3 regions of the Mycolicibacterium cosmeticum genome follow, and region 1 is predicted to be linked to each of the others. Evidence: predicted binding sites of a transcription regulator. Region 1 holds the regulator's gene; each other region holds the start of a gene.
The links. Region 1 encodes LexA, which represses DNA repair genes until DNA is damaged. Its sites were predicted from a motif close to CGAACANNTGTTCG; they were not measured.
Positions count from the first base shown of each region.

Region 2: the regulator LexA is predicted to act here: its motif matches at 4,679-4,692, upstream of BN977_RS03695 (HNH endonuclease signature motif containing protein).
Region 3: the regulator LexA is predicted to act here: its motif matches at 1,874-1,887, upstream of BN977_RS23840 (HNH endonuclease signature motif containing protein).

Region 1 covers NZ_CCBB010000003.1:1,817,333-1,825,410, reverse strand. Annotated here, with positions in the region: gene sthA (Si-specific NAD(P)(+) transhydrogenase) at 1-802, shown strand, start outside; gene BN977_RS28025 (trypsin-like serine peptidase) at 799-1,566, opposite strand; gene BN977_RS28020 (proteasome assembly chaperone family protein) at 1,732-2,733, shown strand; gene BN977_RS28015 (alpha/beta fold hydrolase) at 2,777-3,799, shown strand; gene BN977_RS28010 (PhzF family protein) at 3,827-4,528, shown strand; gene nrdR (transcriptional regulator NrdR) at 4,545-5,009, opposite strand; gene BN977_RS28000 (LysM peptidoglycan-binding domain-containing protein) at 5,084-5,626, opposite strand; gene lexA (transcriptional repressor LexA) at 5,875-6,549, shown strand; gene BN977_RS27990 (LGFP repeat-containing protein) at 6,557-8,078, opposite strand, start outside.
Region 2 covers NZ_CCBB010000001.1:761,335-769,412, forward strand. Annotated here, with positions in the region: gene BN977_RS03680 (Gfo/Idh/MocA family protein) at 1-1,027, shown strand, start outside; gene BN977_RS03685 (Gfo/Idh/MocA family protein) at 1,017-2,183, opposite strand; gene BN977_RS03690 (glutamine synthetase III family protein) at 2,312-4,489, opposite strand; gene BN977_RS03695 (HNH endonuclease signature motif containing protein) at 4,697-6,103, shown strand; gene BN977_RS03700 (LysR family transcriptional regulator) at 6,135-7,064, opposite strand; gene BN977_RS03705 (FdhF/YdeP family oxidoreductase) at 7,166-8,078, shown strand, end outside.
Region 3 covers NZ_CCBB010000003.1:970,966-979,043, reverse strand. Annotated here, with positions in the region: gene htpG (molecular chaperone HtpG) at 1-323, shown strand, start outside; gene BN977_RS23840 (HNH endonuclease signature motif containing protein) at 389-1,720, opposite strand; gene BN977_RS23835 (SDR family oxidoreductase) at 1,990-2,787, shown strand; gene BN977_RS23830 (TetR/AcrR family transcriptional regulator) at 2,834-3,484, shown strand; gene BN977_RS23825 (ATP-dependent helicase) at 3,541-8,064, shown strand.

The sequences.
Region 1 (8,078 bases):
GGTGGTGGAGAAGCGCGAGTCGATGCTGGAATTCTGCGATCCGGAGATCGTCGAGGCGCTGCGGTTCCACCTGCGCGACCTGGCCGTCACCTTCCGGTTCGGCGAGGAGGTGACCGCGGTCGATGTCGGGTCGGCCGGCACCGTGACCACGCTGGCCAGCGGTAAGCAGATCCCCGCCGAGACGGTGATGTACTCCGCCGGGCGGCAGGGGCAGACCGATCACCTGGACCTGGCCAACGCCGGTCTGGAGGCCGACAACCGGGGCCGCATCTTCGTCGACGACAACTTCGCCACCAAGGTCGAGCACATCTACGCCGTCGGCGACGTGATCGGGTTCCCCGCGCTGGCCGCCACCTCGATGGAGCAGGGCCGCCTGGCCGCCTACCACGCCTTCGGTGAGCCCACCAAGGGCATGATGGACCTGCAGCCGATCGGCATCTACTCGATCCCGGAGGTGTCCTATGTCGGTGCCACCGAGGTGGATCTGACCAAGGACGCCATCCCCTACGAGGTCGGTGTGTCGCGGTACCGCGAGCTGGCCCGCGGTCAGATCGCCGGCGACTCCTACGGCATGTTGAAACTGTTGGTGTCCACCGAGGATCTGCGCCTGCTCGGGGTGCACATCTTCGGCACCAACGCCACCGAGATGGTGCACATCGGGCAGGCCGTGATGGGCTGCGGCGGCACCGTCGAATACCTGGTCGACGCCGTGTTCAACTATCCGACGTTCTCCGAGGCCTACAAGGTGGCGGCGCTGGACGTGATGAACAAGCTGCGCGCGCTGAGCCAGTTCAAGCGTTAGCAGTCCAGCGCCGAGGAGTCCGGGGCCTGGTCGCCGGGGCCCTGTCCCTCCGCGCGGAGCAACAGTTCTTCGGCGGTGTGATCGAACGGCGGTGAATAGGACAGGTTTTCGGCGCACCCGCCCCCGTCGAGCCCGCCCGTCAAACCGGTGATGGTGGAACCGACCAGCCACGGCGAGCCGCTGGTGCCGTCCACCAGACCACCGCACCGCAACAACGGGTAGCCCGCCTTGGTGGTGCTGGTGGGGGCGTGACAGCCGATCGGCCCGCCGCCCACGCCCATCGGATAACCGGTGACCGCGACATCGGTGCCCGGGGCCGGTGCCGTCCCCAGCCGGAAGCCACCTCCGACCGCGGCCGCCACCGACCCGCCGCCGTCCCGGCTGACCCGCGCGACGGCGAAGTCGGCGCGGGGGTTCTGGTTCGCGCTCCACCGTGGGTCCAGATAGATGGTGTCGAGGTGCCACAGCTGGTCCGGGTCGGTGGTGCCGGCGAACCCGGCCGCGAACGTCGCGTCCGGGCCCCCGTCCAGGCAGTGCGCCGCCGTCAGGATCAGGTCACCGGCCGGCGAGTCCAGCACCGCCGCGGTGCAGGCGTGCAGATCACCGCCCCCGACGAAGAGGGCGCCGATCCGGCGGTCGGGAACGACCGGGACGGCCTCGGGCGTGCTGGCCTCGACGGTGGCGAAGCGACGGGCCTGCGGCGCGGCCGCGCAGCCGGCGACCAGCGCACCGGCCAGCGCCACCGCCGTTACCCACATCGTCATTCGCACGTCATGATCCTGCCCGACAAACCTGGTGAAAGCGCTGGGAGAACATCCGGCGGGGGCATCGAGAGGGCATCGAGAGGGCGTCGAGGGGGCATAGCCGGGGGCCGCACGCTGTTTGAAGGACAAAATACGAGACAATCTGGTGAAGAGGAGGTGAAGCACATGGTCGATCAATCAGGTCACCCGGAACCGCACTATCAACCCGACCAGACGGGCATGTACGAGCTGGAGTTCCCGGCCCCGCAACTGTCCGCGTCGGACGGGCGCGGTCCGGTGCTGATCCATGCGCTGGAGGGGTTCTCGGACGCGGGGCACGCCGTCCGGCTGGCCGCCCAGCACCTGAAGGACACGCTCGACACCGAACTGGTGGCTTCGTTCGCGATCGACGAACTGCTCGACTACCGGTCGCGGCGACCGCTGATGACCTTCAAGACCGATCACTTCACCAGCTACGACCAGCCCGAACTGAACCTGTACGCGCTTCGCGACAGCACCGGCACCCCGTTTCTGCTGTTGGCCGGGTTGGAGCCGGACCTGCGCTGGGAACGCTTCATCACGGCGGTGCGGCTGTTGGCCGAACGGCTCGGCGTCCGTCAGGTGATCGGGCTGGGCACCATCCCGATGGCGGTGCCGCACACCCGGCCGGTGACGCTCACCGCGCATTCGACCAACAAGGAACTCATCAGCGAGTACACCCCGTGGGTCGGCGAGGTCCAGGTGCCGGCGAGCGTGTCGAACCTGCTGGAGTTCCGGATGGGCCAGCACGGCCACGACGCGCTGGGCTTCACCGTGCATGTGCCGCACTACCTGGCGCAAACTCCCTATCCGCCGGCCGCGGAGACCCTGCTGACCGAGGTCGCCCGCTGCGCCGGACTGCAGATCCCCCTCGATGCGCTCGGCGAAGCCGCCGCTGAGGTGCACACCAAGATCAACGAGCAGGTGGCCGCGAGCGCCGAGGTCGCTCAGGTGGTGACGGCATTGGAGCGCCAGTACGATGCATTCGTCGCCGCTCAGGAAAACCGGTCGTTGTTAGCCCGCGACGAGGATCTGCCCAGCGGCGACGAGTTGGGTGCGGAGTTCGAGCGGTTCCTGGCACAGCAGGCGAACGACAAGTTCAGAGAAGGCTTCTCCGACGGGTTCCCTGACAATCAGGACGACAGCTAGCCGATACCGGTTCGGCATCGAGGTCGGGAAGGACATGGCGGAGATGACCGAACGGAAAACCAAGCTTCGGCCGGTGCGGGAGACCACGCCCACCCTGCAGTTCCGCACCATCCACGGTTACCGCCGCGCGTTCCGGATCTGCGGGTCCGGACCGGCGATCCTGCTGATCCACGGCATCGGTGACAACTCGACGACCTGGCACACCGTGCAGGCCGCCCTCGCGCAGCGGTTCACCGTGATCGCGCCGGATCTGCTGGGCCACGGTCAGTCCGACAAGCCGCGGGCGGATTACTCGGTTGCCGCGTACGCCAACGGGATGCGCGATCTGTTGTCGGTGCTCGATGTCGACCGCGTCACGGTGGTGGGTCACTCGCTGGGCGGCGGCGTGGCGATGCAGTTCGCCTACCAGTTCCCGCAGTTGGTCGACCGGCTGGTGCTGGTGGGCTCCGGCGGGGTCACCAAGGACGTGAACATCGCCCTTCGGATCGCGTCGCTGCCGATGGGCAGCGAGGCCTTGGCCCTGTTGCGGTTGCCGTTGGTGTTGCCCGCCCTGCAGGCGGCCGGGCGGATCGGCGGGACGCTGTTCGGTTCGACCGGGGTGGGACGCGACCTACCGGATGTGTTGCGGGTGCTCAACGACCTGCCCGAGCCCACCGCGTCGTCGGCGTTCGCGCGGACCTTGCGGGCGGTGGTGGACTGGCGCGGCCAGGTGGTCACCATGCTGGATCGATGTTATTTGACCGAATCGGTTCCGGTTCAGCTCGTTTGGGGCAAGCACGATTCGGTGATCCCGGTCAGCCATGCCCACCTGGCCCATTCGGCCATGCCCGGATCACAGTTGGACATCTTCGACGGGTCCGGGCATTTTCCGTTCCACGACGATCCCGACCGGTTCGTCGCGATCGTCGAGCGCTTCATCGACTCGACCCAGCCGGCCCGCTATGACCAGGACTTGCTGCGCGAATTGTTGCGTTCGGGCATCAGCGAGAAGGCGATCAGCGGGCCGCTGGACACCCGGGTGGCGGTGCTCGACGCGATCGGCGGGGACGAGCGAAGCGCCACCTGACGCGCGATCACGCCTACGATCGGGTGCATGGCGGTCGACGTGAGCGTGCTGCGAGTGTTCACCAATCCCGAAGGCGAGTTCGGCAATCCGCTCGGCGTGGTCGACGCCGCGGCCGTCGACCCGGCCGACCGGCAGCGGGTGGCCACCGAATTGGGCTACAGCGAAACAATTTTCATCGACGTGCCCGCCCCGGGCGCGACGACGGCGAGCGCGCACATCTTCACCCCCGCCGTCGAACTCCCGTTCGCCGGGCATCCGACCGTCGGCGCGGCGTGGTGGCTGCGCGCACGCGGCATCCCGGTCCGGACCCTGCAGGTGCCGGCCGGGCTGGTGCAGGTCGAGTACCGCACCGACGACGCCGGCGCGGACCTCACCGTGATCAGCGCGCGGGCCGAATGGGCGCCCGAGTTCGCGATCTACGACCTGGCGTCGGTCGACGACGTGCTGGCGGCCGACCCGGCCGACTACACCGGCGATGCCGAGCACTACATCTGGGCGTGGACCGACGCCGCGCCCGGCGAGCTGCGGTCGCGGATGTTCGCCCCGAATCTGGGCATCGTCGAGGATGAGGCGACCGGCGCGGCGGCGGTCCGCATGACCGACTATCTCAGCCGGGATCTGCACATCATCCAGGGCAAGGGGTCACTGATCGACACCTGGTGGGATCCGCAGGGCTGGGTGAAGGTCGGCGGGCGCGTCGTGCACGACGGCAATACGCTGCTGGACTGACGGAACAGGTGGATGGTCAGCCGGGGCTGCTCACCCGGCGGTGAGCGCGCAGTTCGGCGATCTCGCGCTCGAAGTCTTCGGCCGAGCTGAACGACCGGTATACCGAGGCGAACCTCAGGTAGGCCACCTCGTCGAGCTCGCGTAGCGGTCCGAGGATGGCCAGTCCGACCTCGTGGCTGGGAATTTCGGGTGAGCCCGCGGCCCGGACGGCGTCCTCCACCTGTTGGGCCAGCAGATTGAGTGCGTCGTCGTCGACCTGGCGGCCCTGGCAGGCGCGGCGCACGCCCTTGATGACCTTCTCGCGGCTGAACGGTTCGGTGACCCCGCTGCGTTTCACCACGGCCAGCACGGCGGTCTCCACGGTGGTGAAGCGGCGGCCGCATTCCGGGCACGAACGCCGGCGGCGGATGGCCTGGCCCTCGTCGGTCTCACGGGAATCGACGACACGGGAATCCGGGTGGCGGCAGAACGGACAGTGCATCACCGCTCCTTCGCCGTGCCGCATGTCGACCAGATCGAACGCCTCCGAGCCTACCTGCACCACGCTCGGGCAGCTCAGCCGATCGGCGCAATGAGGGTCTGGCCGGCCAGCACCGAGCTCGAGTCCAGCTTGTTGAGCTCCTTGATGCGGTCCACCACGGAGTTCACCGGCGCGTCGGGCGCCACCCGCTGCGCGACGTGCTGCAGCGTCTCCCCTGCCTCGACCTGGACGACCGAGAGCCGGGTGGGCACCTGCACCGCGGTGTCGCCGACGCCGCCACCCACCTGGGCGACCAGACCCAGCCATACCGTGATCGCCGCGGCGATCAATGCCAGCACCACCGTGGTGACCGGGGTGATCGGGCGTCGGCGGCGCGACGCCCGCGACATCAGCACGCCGGTGCCCCGGTAACCGAACGCCGCCCCTGCCGGCCGACGCACCTGGGGCCGGCGGCGGCGCACGACGACGTCACGCGGCAGCGGCCACACCTCGGCTGGGGCGGGCCGGCGGACCGCCACCCGGGCCCGGCCGAACTCACGGTCCTCGAACGCAGAATCGAAGCGGGGATCGAACGCATCATCGAATTCGGTGCCGAATCGGGTGTCCATGACGGTCATCGTTTCGCCTTTCCTGGGGTTTCCTGCCGGTCGTTCGCTCTTGTGTTCGAAGATAGTCGATCAGGTGTTCGATCGGTAGAACATGTGATCGAACTGTTGCAAACGATAAAGGCACCCACCGACAAGTCTGAGATGTCACACAGGTCGCACAGGTCACTTCAGCAACAAGGGCCACAGACCGGCGCCGATGCCGACACGCCTCGAACACATGTTTGATTAATGTAGGCGGTGCGACTAGATTCGGCGCCATGAGCGAGCACACCGACACCCCTGAACCGCGGTCGGGCCTCACCGAGCGGCAGCGCACGATCCTCGAGGTCATCCGCGCGTCGGTCACCAGTCGCGGGTATCCGCCCAGCATCCGCGAGATCGGGGACGCGGTCGGTCTGACGTCCACGTCATCGGTGGCACACCAGCTGCGCACCCTGGAACGCAAGGGCTACCTGCGCCGCGATCCCAACCGCCCGCGCGCGGTGGACGTCCGCGGCGCCGACGACGCGGTGACCCCGATCGTTGCCACCGATGTCGCCGGTTCCGATGCCCTGCCCGAGCCCACCTTCGTGCCGGTGTTGGGCCGGATCGCGGCCGGCGGGCCGATCCTGGCCGAGGAGGCCGTCGAGGATGTCTTCCCGCTGCCGCGCGAACTGGTCGGCGAGGGCTCGCTGTTCCTGCTGAAGGTGGTCGGCGAGTCGATGGTGGACGCCGCCATCTGCGACGGCGACTGGGTGGTGGTCCGGCAACAGAACGTCGCCGACAACGGCGATATCGTCGCAGCCATGATCGACGGTGAGGCCACCGTCAAGACCTTCAAGCGGACGCGCGGTCAGGTCTGGCTGATGCCGCACAACCCGGCGTTCGACCCCATCCCCGGCAACGACGCGGTCGTGCTGGGCAAGGTTGTGACCGTCATCCGCAAGATCTGACGGGCCCTCAGTCGGCCCGGACGAATCCGTTCGTCACGGCGAATTCCTCACTGGCGAACCAGATCTCGGCCGGCGTCTGGTCGTAACCGGGCGTTCCCGGAGTCCAGTACAGGCCGGTGCCGGTATCGGCCTTGACCAGGTAGCCGTCGGGTGCGCGGAACGGATCACTGCCGGCCGGCCGCACCGAGGTGCGCGCCGGGTCCGGCTCCTCGATCTGGATGGCCGCGTGCCGCCCGCTGGGGAAATCGGGTTCATAGGTGGAGCGCGGAATGGGCGGCAGACCCCCCACCAGGCTCACTCCCGTCGTCGGCGGTTCGCTGTCGGTGTCGGCCGCCGGTTCTGCGGTGGGTTCTGCGGCGGCTTCCTCCGGGGCCTCGGCCGGGACGTCGGATTCGATACGCGTCGGCGCCGTGTCGACGAAGTCGGCGTCATCGCCATCGTCGTCGGTGTCGGGGGCGTCGGGGGCGTCTCCGGCTCGGGGCACCGACAGCGCCCACGGGCTCTGCGGCGAATATCCACCGGGTTCCTGGCCGAAGCCGGCCGGGCCGCTCTCGTAGTCGTCGGGCTCGTGCGAGTCGTAGCCGGCCTCATCGAACCCAGCCTCATCGAACCCGGCCTCATCGAATCCGGCCGGGTCGCGACCGGCCCTGTCGAAATCGGCCTGGTCATATCCGGCACCGTCATAACCGGCGTGCTCGTAACCCTCGTGGTAACCGGACTCGTACTCGTCGTAGTGCTCGCCGGCGAACTGGTCGGCGCGGGAACGCCGATTGCGCAGCACCGCCACCACGATCAGGCCGATCAACGCCAGCAGCGGGATCAGGCCCAGCAGCCACCACCAGCTCCACGTGTACCACTTGTTGCCGTTGTCACCGGTGGGCTCGGCGGCCGGTGCCTTCGGCGCATCCGCGCCGGGCACCTCGAGTCCGGCCAGCTGCGACTGCAGGTTCGCGGGTTCGGTGGTGAAGGTGTGCGTCGCCCGATTCCAGGAGATGCTGCCGCCGCTGAACTGCTGGCTGATGACGTCACCGTTCTCGGTTTGGTCGCTCTTGGGGGCGCCCAATTCGCCGGTCGCCCCGCCGAGTTTCTGCCAGGCGGCGTTCATCGCCCCGCGCACGATCACCGCACCGAAGTCGGGCGTCCAGAAGATGACGGGTTGGTCCGCGGCGGCGAAGGGCACGAAACGGCTGGCCGGCGCCAGTCCCCCGTCGGCCTCGCTGGCCGTCGGGAATCCCAGGTCGCCGGTCGGGCCACCGACGCTCTCGTATTTGGCCAGCACCTGCCCGGTCACCACATTGGCACCGGTGGCCGGGCTGTAGAAGATCTTGCCGCCGGCGAAGTTCTGGCCGACGCCGTCGGAGCCGATCGCGTACTGCCCGCCGTCCGGGGCACCCAGCGGGCCGAGCGCACCACCGGCCGCGCGGCGCGCCGCGGCGATCTCCGAGGTGGCGTCCGAGGGCACCTCCAGCCCGGCCAGCTGGTCGGCCAGCTCGGGCGGGGTGGTGGTGAACTGCTTGGTCTTCCGGTTC
Region 2 (8,078 bases), on a different contig from region 1:
CGCCCTGCCGCTCCCCCGGACCCCCGATCCACGCGAGGCGCCCAGCCTGCGCTGGGGCATCCTGGGACCCGGCTGGATCGCCCACCGCTTCGCCGAGTCGCTGCTGTCGTACACCACCCAGCGCATCGTGGCGGTGGGCTCCCGCGGCGCCGACCGCGCGGAAGCCTTCGCCGCGCAATGGTCCGTGCCGAAGGCACACGGTACGTACGAGGCGCTGTTCGGCGATCCCGACGTCGACATCGTCTACGTCGCGACGACGCACCCGAGCCATCGCGACAACGCCATCGCCGCACTCGAGGCCGGCAAGCACGTGCTCGTCGAGAAGCCGATCGCGGTGGACGCCGACGGGGCGCGGGACATCGCAGCGGCCGCCGAACGCGCGAATCGTTTTGCCGGCGAGGCAATGTGGACAAAGTTCCTGCCCAAATTCGATGTCATCCGTCAACTCCTCGACGATGGCGCCCTCGGGGAGATCCGCACCGTGCTCGCCGATCACGGTGAGTTCTTCACACCCGAGCACCGCATCTACGACCCCACCCTGGCCGGCGGCCCACTGCTCGACCTCGGCACCTATCCGATCGCGTTCGCCCAGTTCGTCTCCGCGGGCTTCACCTCGGTGCGCGCCCACGGCCAGGATGCCGCACCCGGTCTCAACGGCCAGATCGCCGCCACCCTGTCCGATGCGGCGGGCAACCTGGCCGTCCTGCATACCACCATGTTGTCGGACACCCCCACCGCGGCCGTCATCGCCGGGCGCGAGGCAACGCTGCACATCGACGGACCGTTCTTCATGCCGGGCCCGTTCACGCTCACCCGACACAAGGGACACCCGAGCGCTCCGGGCCGCGTACTGCGGTACGACGAGAAGCCGGGCGTGCAAACCGACGGCCTGCACTACGCCGCCGTGGAGGCAGCCAGGCTGATCGCCCAGGGCCGCACCGAATCCGAAATCCACCCGCTGCGGTACGCGATCGCCACGCTGGAGGTCGCCGACGAGATCCGCAGGCAGCTGCGCGCTACGGGGTGAGCGGGCTGGGATTCACCCACGAACCAGCGCGCGCCGACTCGGTGATCGCCTCGATCACCCGTGCCGCTGCCACCGCGTCCCAGATGGTCGCACCGACGGGCTTGCCGGCCTGTACGGACTGCAGGAAGCGTTGCGCCTCAACGACCTTGAGTTCGTCATAGCCCATGGCCATCGCCGCACCGGGCTGGAAGGCCGCGTACTCGCCATCACCCGGTCCGACATGGCGAGTGGTGACCGGCTGATCCTGGTACACCGAGCCGGCACCCACCCGCAACTCACCGATGCGGCGGAAGTCCCAGCCGACAACACCCGCCGTGCCGTGAATCTCGAATCCGTATGCGTTCTGCTCACCGACGGCCACCCGACTGGCCTCGACCGAGCAACGGGCGCCCGACTTCAGCCGCAGCTGCGCGAAGACGTAGTCCTCGTTCTCCACCCTGTCCCGCACCCCGCCGGAGGCCAGCTGATGCCCACTGGTCGCACCGGTGGGCACCGGACGGTCCGGGATGAAGATGGCGGTATCGCCCATCACCGACTCGACGCCGCCCAGCAGGTAGTGCACCAGATCCACGGCATGCGAGGCCAGATCGCCCAACACCCCGTTGCCGCCGTGGTCGCGTTGGAAGCGCCAGCTGAGCGCGCCGTCGGGATGGGCGGCGTAGTCCGACAGGAAGTAGAAGCGGGCGTGCGTGATCGCGCCGAGCTCACCGGCAGCGATCAGCTCGCGGGCGGCCTCGACCGCAGGCGCGTTGCGGTAGTTGAAGCCGACCGCGGTGCGCACACCGGCGGCATCGGCGGCCTGCGCGACCGCCAGCGCGTCGGCGCTGGTCAGCCCCACCGGCTTCTCGATCCACAGGTGCTTACCGGCCGAGACAACCGCGGTGCCGATCTCGCGGTGCAGGAAGTTCGGCGCGGTGACGCTGACGGCCTCGATCACCGGATCGGCGACCACAGCGGCCCAAGCGGTTTCGGCTTTCCGGGCACCGAACTGCCGGGCTGCCTCGTCGGCACGACCAGGAACCTCGTCGGCGATGGCCACCAGTTCCGGGAATCGCTCCAGCAGTGGGTAGTGGTGCCGGACCCTGGCATAGGCCTGGGCGTGGACGCGGCCCATCCATCCGAAGCCGATGATGCCGACGGGCGTGCTGCTGCTCATCGTCCGAAGGGTAGCCACCCCGGTGTAGTGATGTCCATACGTTAAGACAAAGTCGGTGCACGCGTTTGTGCGGTTCCATCCGCGGACGTCGGCGCGCCGCGGATGAAACCGCACAAACCGGCAATCGCCTACAGGATGTAGAGCATCTCCTGGTACGTCGGCAGCGGCCACAGGTCATCGGCCACCACGCCTTCCAGCGCGTCGGCCGCGGCACGCACCGCCTCCATCGCGGGCAGCAGTGCCGACTGGGCATGCTTGGCCTCGTCCAGCGCGGACTCCGCGGAGTGGTCGGCCAGCGCCGCCTTCAAGGTCGCCAGCCCCGCCGACAACTCGGCGATCGGCTTCGAAACCCCTTCCAGCAGGGTGAGATCCGGCTCGACGCCGGCGGCCTTGAGCGTCGCCACGTTCTGCGCCAGCTCGGTCTGGTAGCGGATCGCGGCGGGCAGGATGACGGTCGTCCCCAGTTCCAGGGCGAGTTTGGCCTCCACACCGATGGTCAGCGCGTACTGCTCCAAGCGCACCTCGTAGCGGCTGTGCAGCTCCCGCTCGTTGAACACGCCGTACTTCTCGAACACCGCGATCGCCTCGGGCTTGATCAGCTCGGGGATGGCATCCAGCGTGGTCTTGAGATTCGGTAGGCCACGCTCGGCGGCCTCGATCTGCCAGTTGTCGGAGTAGCCGTCACCGTTGAACACGACCGCGCCGTGCTCGGTGATGATGTCGGTGAGCAGCTGCTGCACCGCGGCGTCGAAGTCGGTGCCGTCGGCGACGGCCTTCTCCAGCACCGTGGCCATGTAGTCCAGCGAATCGGCCATGATCGTGTTCAGGATGATCATCGGGACGTTGATGGTCTGCCCCGAACCCGGCGCCCGGAACTCGAACCGGTTGCCGGTGAACGCGAACGGGCTGGTGCGGTTGCGGTCGCCCGGGTCGGTCGGCAGTTCCGGCAGGGTGTCGACGCCGATGATCATGCTGCCCTTGCCCTTCGACGAGGTAGCAGCGCCCTTGGCGATCTGCTCGAACACATCGGCCAGCTGGGCACCGAGGAAGATCGAGATGATCGCGGGCGGGGCCTCGTTGGCTCCGAGGCGGTGGTCGTTGGTGGCCGAGGCGACCGACACCCGCAGCAGCCCTGCGTACTTGTGCACGGCGCGGATGACGGCGGCGCAGAAAACCAGGAACTGGGCGTTCTCGTGCGGCGTGTCACCCGGCACCAGCAGGCTGCCGAACTGCGCGTTGCCCACGGAGAAGTTGACGTGCTTACCCGAGCCGTTGACTCCGGCGAACGGCTTCTCGTGGAACAGGCATTCCATGCCGTGCTTCTTGGCGATGTTGCGGAAGATGGTCATCAGCAGCTGCTGGTGGTCGGCGGCGATGTTGGCCCGCTCGAACATCGGCGCGATCTCGAACTGGCCGGGCGCGACCTCGTTGTGCCGGGTCTTGGCCGGGATGCCGAGCTTGAACAGCTCGCGCTCGGTGTCCATCATGAAGCCGAGCACGCGCTCGGGGACGGCGCCGAAGTAGTGGTCGTCGAACTCTTGACCCTTGGGCGGCTTGGCACCGAACAGCGTGCGGCCGGCGTTGATCAGGTCCGGACGGGCCAGGAAGAAGTGCCGGTCCACCAGGAAGTACTCCTGCTCGGGACCGCAGAACGACACGATGTGGTCGAAGTCCTTGTGCCCGAACAGCTTCAGGATCCGTTCGGCGTGCGTGCCCATCGCCTGCTGGCTGCGCAGCAGCGGGGTCTTGTAGTCCAGCGCCTCACCGGTCATCGACACGAACACCGTGGGGATGCACAGCGTGTTGCCGTTCGGGTTCTCCAGGATGTAGGCCGGGCTGGTGACGTCCCAACCGGTGTAGCCGCGGGCCTCGAAGGTCGAGCGCAGGCCGCCGGACGGGAAGCTGGAGGCGTCGGGCTCACCCTGAATCAGGGTCTTGCCCGCGAACTCGGCCAGCGTCTGGCCATCGGAGACCGGCTCCAGGAAGCTGTCGTGCTTCTCGGCGGTCAATCCGGTCATCGGGTAGAACACGTGCGCGTAGTGGGTGGCGCCCTTCTCCAGCGCCCAGTCCTTCATCGCCGCGGCGACGGCATCGGCGATCGCCGGATCCAGCTTCGCGCCCTTCTCGATGGTCGCGACGACGGACTTGTAGATGGATTTCGGCAGCCGGGACTGCATCTCGGCCTTGGTGAAGACGTTGGACCCGAAGATCTCGCCCGGGGCTTCGGTCGGGTCGAAGCTGATGGCCGGCGGCACGTAGCCCTCGACGTTGGTGATCGCCTGGAGGCGGACGGCATTACCACTCAATGGAGTTCCTATCGCTGCGCGTGCTTGACCGACCCACGGTAGGAACCTTCGATGGCAAATCTGTTACGTACGCGTCAAGGACGCGATTCGCTTGTAACAGGCCCGCGCGATCCTTACTTTGGCAAAGACGCTGCCCTTTGGCGTCACTTGCGTTTCACCCGTCCCACGCCCGCGGAATCTGTCGGTGGTCGAACGTATGTTCGAATCATGTCGACAACCGCGTCCCAGGCGTTGGCGGCCTTACGCGCCGCCTCCGAGGCCTTGGCGGCGTGCGACTTCCAGCCGCTGACACGGGCCGAGTTGCTGGCCGTGATGGACGAGTTCGAGGTCCTCACCTGCCGCCTGCCCGCCCAGTCGCACCGGATGCTGGTGCAACTGCAGGCCGACGGCACCCCGCAGGAGCTGGGTGCGAAGTCCTGGAACGCGCTGCTGCGCATTCGTTGGCGGCTGTCCACCGCCGAGGCCGGCCGCCGTCTGGCGGAGACCGCCGATCTGGGGCCGCGCCGGTCGTTGACGGGTGAGCCACTGCAGCCGGCCCTGGCCGCCGTCGCCGCCGCGCAAGCCGCCGGGCTCATCAACGGCGGCCACGTCGACGTCCTGCGGGATGTCATCGACCGCCTGCCGGGATTCGTCGACACCACCACCCGGGAGCAGTTCGAGATCGACCTGGTGCGCATCGCCACCGGCGTGGGACCCAAAGAACTCAAGGACACGGCCGAGCTGCGCTTGTTCCTGCTCGATCAGGACGGACCCGTACCCGAGGACGCCGAGCGCGAACGCAAGCGCGGGGTCACGATCGGCAAGCAGGGCCGCGATGCGATGACGCCGGCCAGCGCGAACTTGACCCCGGAGGCGACGGCGGTCTTCGAGGTGCTCTTCGCCAAGTTCGCGGCGCCGGGGATGTGCAACCCGGCGGACGACGAACCGTGCATCTCCGGCACCCCGACCCAGGCGCAGATCGACAACGACCACCGAACCCCGGCCCAGCGCCGGCACGACGCGTTGATCGCCATCGGCCGGATCGCTCTGATGAGCGGTGAACTCGGTCAGCTCAACGGATTACCCGTCTCGGTGATCATCCGGACCACCTTGCAGGATCTGGAATCCCGCGCCGGGATCGGCGTCACCGGCGGCGGCACCAAGGTGCCCATCAGGGACGTCATCCGGATGGCGGCCCATGCCAACCATCATCTGGCCGTGTTCGACAAGGCCACCGGGTCGGCCCTCGCCCTGTTCCGGGCGCGCCGTACCGCGTCACGGGCACAACGGATCATGCTCATCGCGCGCGAGGGCGGCTGCACCAAACCGGGTTGCACCGTCGGTGCCTACGGCAGCGAAGTGCATCATGCGGCGGCGGATTGGGCACACGGCGGCAACACCAATGTGGACGAGATGGCGTTGGCGTGCGGGCCCGACAATCGCATGGTGCACCGCGACGGCGGCTACACCACCACGATCAACGGTCGCGGCGAGGTCGAATGGCAGCCGCCGCCCTGGCTTGACCATGGCCAACAGCGGATCAATTATCTGCACCGGCCCGAGCTGCTCCTGAGGCCGGTCGACGGCACCGGCACCGACCACGCCCACGGCGGTACGGGAATGCGCGGCCCGTGAATGCCGGCCCGCCCGGCCCCCGGGCCGTGACTCAGAGCAAGTGGGTCGCGGTGTCGATGCGTGCGCCGAGGTCGATGCCCTCGGCCACGGCGACGAGGGCCGTCGCCACGATGGATGCCGGGGCCCGGTCGAGCACCACCAACCCGATCGCCGGACTCGGGCCGTGTTTGACCATCGGCCGCGCCGCGAAACCCGCAGGCACACCCAACCGCGGCAGCCAGGCGGTCGACGCGATGGTGGCCCGCCGGGCGTGCGTCAGGTGCGCGTACAGCGCATCCACCGAATCCGCCTCCACGACCGGACGGTAGTGCACACCCTCGGCGGCCATGTTCGCGTCCAGGATGCGGCGATTACGCATCGTGGTGGTCAGCACGCACAGCTCCAAACCGGCCGCGTCGGCCCAGCTCACCTCCGGCCGGCCGACCAGCGGATGGTCCACCGACGCGATCAGGACGTACTGCTCCCGGTACAGCTCGACCGACCGGGTCCCCGGCGGCGCTTCGTCATCGAGGTAGGTCAACCCGGCGTCGATCTCGAAATCGGCCAGCCGCCGGGCGATCTCACGCGAGGACAGCGCCTCGATGCGCACCGACGCGGCCGGATTGCGGTGCAGGAACTCGGCGGTGATGAACGGACTGGCCGGAACCGCCGTCGGAATCGCGCCGAGCCGCGCGGTGACGGTCAACCGGCCCTGCATCCGCTCGAGGTCGGCGAGCATCTCGTCGCGCTCGGCGATGATCCGCTGCGCCCAGGCGACGACCCGCTGCCCCTCCTCGGTGAAACCCTCGAAGCGACGGCCGCGCTGCACGATCACGATGCCCAGATCGCGCTCCAGCCGGCGGATCGCCACCGACAGCGTCGGCTGGCTGATGTGGCAGCGCGCGGCGGCCCGGCCGAAGTGCCGCTCGGCGGCCAGCGCCAGCAGGTAGTCCAGGTGCTGCAGCAACACGTCGCCGGCCATCGTCTGACGATAGACGCCGTCTATCACTGCATGTCAAATACCGAATACCGACCGCCTGCATCGTCGGCCAGCGGTCGGTTCACAGGATTAGATTGGAAGGCATGACCAGTACCGAAGACGTCGACGCAAGCTACGACGAACGCGACGTCTCGGTCACCGGCGCCAAGCACGAGGCCGCCGGGGTGAAGGCCGTGATGGTCAGCATGCGGCGCGGCCTGGAGCAGATGGGTCCGGCCCGCACGCTGGCCGCACTGTCCCGGCTCAATCAGCGACACGGTTTCGACTGTCCCGGCTGCGCATGGCCCGAAGAGCACGGCGGACGCAAGCTGGCCGAGTTCTGCGAGAACGGCGCCAAGGCCGTCGCCGAGGAAGCCACCAAGCGACGCGTCACGGCGGACTTCTTCGCCCGTCATTCGGTGGCCGAACTGGCCGACAAGCCCGAGTACTGGCTGTCGCAGCAGGGCCGGTTGACCGAGCCGATGGTGTTGCGGCCGGGCGCCACCCACTACGAGCCGATCGACTGGGACGCGGCCTACCGGCTGATCGCCGACGAGCTGACCGCCCTGGACTCCCCCGACGAGGCGCTGTTCTACACCTCGGGCCGTACCAGCAATGAGGCAGCCTTCCTGTACCAACTGCTGGTGCGCAGCTTCGGCACCAACAACCTGCCGGACTGTTCGAACATGTGCCACGAGTCGTCGGGTACCGCGCTGGTCGACTCGATCGGCATCGGCAAGGGTTCGGTCACCGTCGACGATGTCGAGCATGCCGATCTGATCGTCATCGCCGGGCAGAACCCCGGCACCAACCATCCGCGCATGTTGTCCGTGCTGGAGAAGGCGAAAGGCAACGGCGCCAAGATCATTGCCGTCAATCCGTTGCCGGAGGCCGGGTTGATGCGGTTCAAGGACCCGCAGAAGGTGCGCGGTGTCGTGGGGCACGGCATCGCGATCGCCGACGAGTTCGTCCAGATCCGCATCGGCGGGGACATGGCGCTGTTCGCGGGGCTGGGCC
Region 3 (8,078 bases), 850 kb from region 1:
ACGTCAAGGAGGTGCGGCTGTCGACGCGGCTGACATCATCGCCGGCCTGCCTGATCACCGACACCTTCGGCATCACCCCGCAGTTGGCACGCATGTACCGCGCGTCGGGACAGGACGTGCCCGTCGGCAAGCGCATCCTGGAGCTCAACCCCGACCATCCACTGGTCACGGGAATGCGCCAGGCGCTCGCGGATTCCGCCGAAGGGCTCACCGATGCCGCCGAGTTGCTCTACGGCACCGCACTTCTCGCCGAGGGTGGTTCACTCGACGATCCGGCACGCTTTGCGAGCATCCTCGCCGACCGGTTGGCCAAGACTCTCTAGCCGACCATCTCGTCACTCGCCGCCGACGCGGGGTCACTGTGGAGTTGTCAAGGTGCGTCCGACGGTTATGCGGCGGCCGGCAGGTCGGTCATGGTCCGCCGTGCGTGTGAGCGCAGATGCGCCGGTTCGGGACCGGCCGCTTCACGGGGTGGGATGAACCAGGGGTGACGGTCCGAGCCCAGGTACACCTGCCAGTCGCTGTGGTGGATCACGGTGTGGTGCCGACGACAGAACAGCACGCCGTTGTCGAGGCTGGTGATCCCGCCGAGCGCCCACGGCGTGATGTGGTGGGCGTCGCACCACGACACCGGTCGTCCGCAGCCGGGGAACGCGCAACCACCATCGCGGACGGCCAGCCCTTTGCGAAGCGCGGGAGTGAACAGCCGCTCACTGCGCCCCACGTCCAGCGGCACACCGGCGCCGTCGACGGTCACCGACGTCCGGGTGCAGTCGCAGGAAATCAGCTCCGCGGTCACGGGGCTGACCGGGCCACCGAATCCGAGGTCGTCCACCCGGTCACCCCGCGATGTCGCCGGCTGCGAGGGGGCGGAACGGATCAGGGTGACGTGCGGCAGTACGCCACCGGACATCGGGCGCGCCGAGTGCGACAGGTAGGTGCGCAGCAGCTGCCCGAATGCGTCGGCGCGCCGCCTATCCACCGGGCGGGGATCCGGGGATCCGTCCGGCAGCGGCACCGGCCGGCACAGCGGATCCAGCGCGGCGCGCAGTTCCTCGCCCGTGAGGATGTCGAGGTCGAGTGTGGCGCTCAACCGGCCGTCGTCGTTGTGCGCCAACGTCATCTCGTTGAGGTCGGCGTTCTCAGCGACCGGTACCGTGCACTGCTCGGCGGGAAGTGCCGCGGCCCGATCGATGGCGATGGCACGGGCCTTCTTCGCCACGTCTGCGGGGGTGGCCTGAACCATCAGCTTCCGCACAACCCCCGCACGATCCTCCTCCGACAGCGGGGTCCGCTTGTCGATGTGGACGATCCCGCGCCCCACGGCGTCGGCGAACTCGATACCGATCCCGCCGAGGCGCTGGGCGGCGGTGAGTGCGGGCAGGGTGTGCGCCGCGCGCCCCACTCGGACCGCCCGAGCTGCCGCGGCGGGGGCCACGCCGAGGGCGGTCAGCAGATCAGTCGCCGAATGCAGGTGCCGTCGCGCCGGGATTCGGAGCCGCTCGGCCGCTGCGGTGGCGGACGAGATGACATGGTCGAGCAGGTTCCGGGCGGCGACCGCTGCCGCCAACACCGTCAGTAGTGACTTGTCATCAACCACCCGCCGGGGACGGTGCAATAGATGGAACAACGTGCGCTCAGCCTCGTCGTCCGGGGTGGGGGTCATCGCGAGATCGTTGATCAACGCATCCACAAAAGCGTCGACATCGGCAGCGTCCATGCCGGGAACCTTTCGAATACCTATAGACAAGGGGACATTTCAGGTATCAGCTAGGCACATTGGTTCGAACAATCCTCGAAAAGGACCGTCGTACCCTCGGCGACCGTCAGTCGCGGCAAAGCCCGTGAGTGGCGATCACGGGAGACCATGTTTCGAACGTATGTTCTACCGTACGCCTATCGGGGATCGGGCGCAAGGGCGCTGCCGCACGCCTGTCCGGCTCAGAACCGGGTGCACCTGAACACCCGTTCGTACGGTAGACAGATCCCATGCGGATCGAGGGCAGCGTGGCCGTCATCACCGGGGCGGGATCGGGTATCGGGCGGGCGCTGGCCCAGGCGTTCGCCGGGGCCGGGGCATCGGTGGTGGCCGGCGACCTCGACGGTGACGCCGCCGCGGCGACCGCCGACGGGATCGGCGACCGGGCCGTGGGCGTGCGCGGCGACGCCGCGTCGGTCGAGGGTGTCGCCACGCTGATCGACACCGCGCGCGCGTCCTTCGGGCCCGTCGACATCTACGTCGCCAACGCCGGTGTCATCGGCGCGCCCGGCCTGGGCAGCGAAAGCGACTGGGACCGCATCCTGGCGGTGAACCTGCGCGCGCACATCCGCGCCGCCGACGCCCTCGTCCCCGAGTGGGTGCAGCGCGGCAGCGGCCATTTCGTCAGCATCGCCTCGGCCGCCGGCCTGCTCACCCAGGTCGGTGCGGCCGGATACGCCGTGACCAAACACGCCGCCGTCGGCTTCGCCGAGTGGTTGGCGATCACCTACGGCGACAACGGGATCGGTGTCACCTGTGTGTGCCCGATGGGCGTCGCCACGCCGCTGCTCGAGGGCATCACCGACTCCGCCGATGCGGCCACCCGGGTCGCCGGTGCCGCGGTCACCACCGCAGGTGAGGTGCTGACCGCCGAGCAGGTGGCCGCCGCAACGCTGTCCGGGGTGCGCGACGACCGGTTCCTGGTGCTGCCGCACCCGGCGGTGCTGGACATGTACCGCGGCAAGGGCGCCGACTACGAGCGCTGGATCGCCGGGATGCGCCGGTATCAGCGCACGCTGGGTGGGTGACGCGGGCGCGCGTCACTGTTGGACACATGCCCATTACGATTCCCGCATGGGTGCCTCCCGGCGACGCCTGTCCCCCGACGACCGGCGGACCGAGCTGCTGGCCCTCGGCGCCGAGGTGTTCGGGCAGCGGCCCTACGACGAGGTCCGCATCGACGAGATCGCCGAACGGGCCGGGATCTCCCGCGCGCTGATGTACCACTATTTCCCGGACAAACGTGCCTTCTTCGCCGCGGTGGTCCGCAATGAAGGTGAGCGCCTGTTCGAGGCCACCAACAAGGCGCCCGAACCCGGGCAGAGCCTGTTCGACCAGCTGCGCGCCGGGGTGCTGGCCTACCTGCGTTACGACGAGGAGCATCCGCACGGCGCCTGGGCGGCCTATATGGGGATGGGCCGGGCCGACCCGGTGCTGCGCGGCATCGACGAACTGGACAACGACCGTCAGGCCGACCGCATCATCGCCGCCGTCACCGACGCGGGCGGCGATGCGCCCACCCCCGAACTGGCCCGCGATCTGCGGGTCACGGTGTACGGCTGGCTGGCATTCACCTTCGAGTTCTGCCGCCAGCGGGTGCTCGACCCGACGCTGGACGGCGAGTTCGTCGCCGACACCTGCGCGCACGCCCTGCTCGACGCCATCGGCCGGGTGCCCGGCATCCCCGCCGCGCTGGCCGTCGCCGTGGCACCCGACGCCCGCTGACGAGCGCATTCGATGCGAATCGCCGACTTGTCGGACCCACCCGGCACTATGGACGAATGGCCACACCCGATCCACTCGGCCGGTTCAGCGAGCTCACCCGGCAGTGGTTCACGGGCACCTTCCCCGCGCCCACCGCCGCGCAGGCGCAGGCCTGGTCGGCCATCGCCGACGGCAAGCACACCCTGGTCATCGCGCCCACCGGATCGGGTAAGACGCTGGCGGCGTTCCTGTGGGCCATCGACGGGCTGGCCCGCGGTGTGCCCGGTCACGGCACCAAGGTGCTCTACGTGTCACCGCTCAAGGCGCTGGCCGTCGACGTCGAGCGCAACCTGCGCACCCCGCTCACCGGGATCGCGCGGGTGGCCGAACGCCTCGGTCAGCCGGCCCCCGACATCACCGTCGGCGTGCGGTCCGGGGACACCACGCCCCAGCAGCGCCGCGCGCTGATCACCAAACCCCCCGACGTGCTGATCACCACCCCCGAGTCGCTGTTCTTGATGCTGACATCGTCGGCCCGCGACACGCTGGCCACCGTGCACACCGTGATCGTCGACGAGGTGCACGCCGTCGCCGGCACCAAACGCGGCGCGCACCTGGCACTTTCGCTGGAACGGCTGGACGCCCTGCTGGACACGCCCGCACAGCGCATCGGACTCTCGGCGACGGTACGCCCACCAGAGGAGGTGGCGCGGTTCTTGGCCGGGTGCGCCCCGGCCACCATCGTCGCGCCGCCCGCCGACAAGACCTTCGACCTCAAGGTCCAGGTACCGGTGCCTGATATGGCCAATCTGGCCGACAACTCGATCTGGCCGGATGTCGAGGAACGCATCGTCGACCTGATCGAGGCGCATCGATCCTCGATCGTGTTCGCCAACTCCCGGCGGCTGGCCGAGCGACTGACCTCACGGCTCAACGAGATTCACGCCGAGCGCAACGGCATCGAGCTACCCGAGGCCCACAATCCGAGGGTGGGCGGTGGGGCGCCCGCCCAGCTGATGGCCAGCGGCCAGAGCCACGGCGCGCCCAACCTGCTCGCCCGCGCGCACCACGGCTCGGTGAGCAAGGAACAGCGGGCCGCGGTGGAGGACGACCTCAAGAGCGGGCGCCTGCGGGCCGTCGTGGCCACCTCCAGCCTGGAGTTGGGTATCGACATGGGCGCGGTCGACCTGGTGATCCAGGTGTCGGCGCCGCCGTCGGTGGCCAGCGGGCTGCAGCGCATCGGACGGGCCGGCCACCAGGTCGGCGAGATCTCGCAGGGCGTGCTGTTCCCCAACCATCGCACCGACCTGATCGACTGCGCGGTCACGGTGCGCCGCATGCAGGCCGGCGAGATCGAAACCATGGCGGTGCCGGCCAATCCGCTCGACATCCTGGCCCAACACACGGTGGCCGCGGCCGCGCTGGAGCCGCTGGACGCCGACGCCTGGTTCGACACCGTCCGGCGCAGCGCGCCGTTCGCGACGCTGCCGCGCAGCGCGTTCGAGGCCACGCTGGACCTGCTGTCCGGCAAGTACCCGTCCACCGAATTCGCCGAGCTGCGCCCCCGCCTGGTGTACGACCGGGATCACGGCAGCCTCGCCGCGCGGCCCGGTGCGCAGCGACTGGCCGTCACCTCCGGTGGGTCGATACCCGACCGCGGCATGTTCACCGTTTACCTGGCCACCGAAAAGCCCTCTCGGGTGGGCGAACTCGACGAGGAAATGGTCTACGAGTCCCGTCCCGGTGATGTGATCTCGCTGGGCGCGACCAGCTGGCGGATCACCGAGATCACCCATGACCGGGTGATGGTGCTGCCCGCGCCCGGGCAACCCGCCCGGCTGCCGTTCTGGCGCGGTGACAGCGTGGGCCGCCCCGCCGAACTGGGTGCTGCGGTGGGCAGGTTCACCGGCGAGCTGGCCGCCCTGGGCCGCGACGACTTCGAGGTGCGCTGCCGGGAAACGGGTTTCGACGACTTCGCCACCGACAACCTGTGGCAGCTGCTCGACGAGCAGCGCCAGGCCACCGGCGTGGTGCCCACCGATGCCACCCTGGTGGTGGAGCGCTTCCACGACGAACTGGGTGACTGGCGGATCATCCTGCACTCCCCGTACGGGCTGCGGGTACACGGCCCCCTGGCGCTGGCGGTGTCGCGCCGGCTGCACGAGCGGTACGGGATCGACGAGAAACCCACCGCCTCCGACGACGGCATCATCGTGCGACTGCCCGACACCGACGAAAAGCCGCCGGGGCCGGACATTTTCGTGTTCGACGCCGACGAGATCGAGCCGATCGTCACCGCCGAGGTGGGCGGGTCGGCGCTGTTCGCGTCCCGCTTCCGCGAGTGCGCGGCGCGGGCGCTGCTGCTGCCGCGGCGCCATCCCGGCAAGCGTTCACCGCTGTGGCATCAACGCCAACGCGCCGCGCAACTGCTCGATATCGCGCGCAAGTACCCGGACTTCCCCATCGTGCTGGAGACGGTGCGGGAATGCCTGCAGGACGTCTATGACGTGCCGGCGTTGACCGATCTGATGAATCGGATCGCCCAACGCCGGGTGCGGTTGGTGGACGTGGAAACCACCACACCCTCACCGTTCGCCGCGTCGGTGCTGTTCGGTTACGTGGGTGCCTTCATGTACGAAGGCGACAGCCCGCTGGCCGAGCGCCGGGCCGCGGCCCTGTCCCTGGACAGCGTGCTGCTGGCCGAACTGCTGGGCCGGGTGGAACTGCGCGACCTGCTCGACCCCGAGGTGACCGCGGCCACCACCCGGCAGCTGCAGCACCTCGACCCCGACCGGCACGCCCGCGATGCCGAGGGCATCGCCGACCTGTTGCGCCTGCTCGGCCCGCTGACCGAGGAGGAGCTCAACGCCCGGTGCGCGGCCGACGACATCGGTGGCTGGCTGGAGGGGCTGCGCACCGCACGCCGGGCGCTGACGGTGTCGTTCGCCGGGAAGACCTGGTGGGCGTCCATCGAGGACATCGGGTTGTTGCGCGACGGGGTCGGGGTGGCGGTGCCGGTCGGGATCCCGTTGACGTTCCTGGAGAGCGCGGACGACCCGCTGGGTGAGCTGCTCGGCCGCTACGCCCGCACCCGCGGGCCGTTCAGCACCGACGAGGCGGCGGCCCGGTTCGGTCTGGGGTTGCGGGTCACCGCCGACGTGCTGGGCCGGTTGGCCGCCGACGGCAAGCTGGTGCGCGGCGAGTTCAGCGATGCCCCGTCGGCGGCGGTCTCCGCTACGCGGGAACAGTGGTGTGACGCAACGGTTCTGAAGATCCTGCGGCGTCGCTCGCTGGCCGCGCTGCGGGCCGCGGTGGAACCGGTCAGCCCGGCGGCCTACGGCCGTTTCCTGCCCGCCTGGCAGCATGTCGGGGGCGAGCGAAGCGACGGGAATCGGCGCGGGGGCGCACACAACCGCGGCGTCGACGGGCTGGCCGCGGTCATCGACCAGCTGGCCGGGGTGGCGCTGCCCGCCTCGGCGGTCGAATCGCTGGTTCTGCCCCAGCGGGTGGCCGACTACCAGCCCGCCATGCTCGACGAATTGCTGGCCTCCGGTGAGGTCACCTGGTCCGGCGCCGGGCAGATCGGCGCCGCGGACGGGTGGGTGGCATTCCACCTCGCCGAGTCGGCGCCGCTGACGCTGGCCGCACCGGCCGAGATCGAGTTCACCGATGTGCATCGCGGCATCCTGGACACCCTGTCGGCAGGCGGCGCCTACTTCTTCCGGCAGTTGGCCGAGCCCGGCAAGGACGGCACCTTCACCGACGCGCTGTGGGAGCTGATCTGGGCCGGCTGGGTCACCGGCGACACCTTCGCCCCGGTGCGTGCGGTACTGCACGGGTCACGGCGGGCTCCCGCGCACCGGCAACGCAGGAGCCCGCCCCGGCTGAGCCGCTACCGCGTCGCGCACCCCACGCCCCGCGCCGATCCGAAGGTGTCCGGCCGCTGGTCGGCCCTGCCGGCACCGGAGCTGGATTCCACCGTGCGCAGCCACTTCCAGGCCGAGTTGCTGCTCAACCGGCACGGCGTGCTGACCCGCGGCGCCACCGAGGGCTTCCCCGGCGGATTCGCCATGCTGTACAAGGTGCTCACCGCCTTCGAGGACGCGGGGCGGTGCCAGCGCGGCTATTTCATCGAGTCGCTGGGTGGCGCGCAGTTCGCCGCCGCCTCGACCGTGGACCGGCTGCGCAGTTATCTGGACGAGGTGGACCCGGAGCGGCCCGAGTGGCACCCCGTCGTGCTGGCGGCGACGGACCCGGCCAACCCCTACGGCGCCGCGCTGCCGTGGCCGGCGTGCGGCGATTTCCGCCCGGGCCGCAAGGCCGGTGCGCTGGTGGTGCTGGTGGACGGCCGGCTGGTGTGGTTCCTGGAGCGCGGCGGGCGCTCGCTGCTGAACTTCGGCGCCGAACCGGGCGCGCAGCAGGCGGCGGCCGGTGCGCTGGCCGGGCTGGTGCACGAACACCGCGTGCCGTCGTTGGTGGTGGAGCGGATCAACGGGGTGTCGGTGCTCGACCCGGCGGCCGACGAGGCTCGCGAGGCTGCGCAGGAGGCGCTGACCGAGGCCGGTTTCGCCAGGACGCCGCGCGGCCTGCGGTTGCGCTGACTCGCCCGCAATGT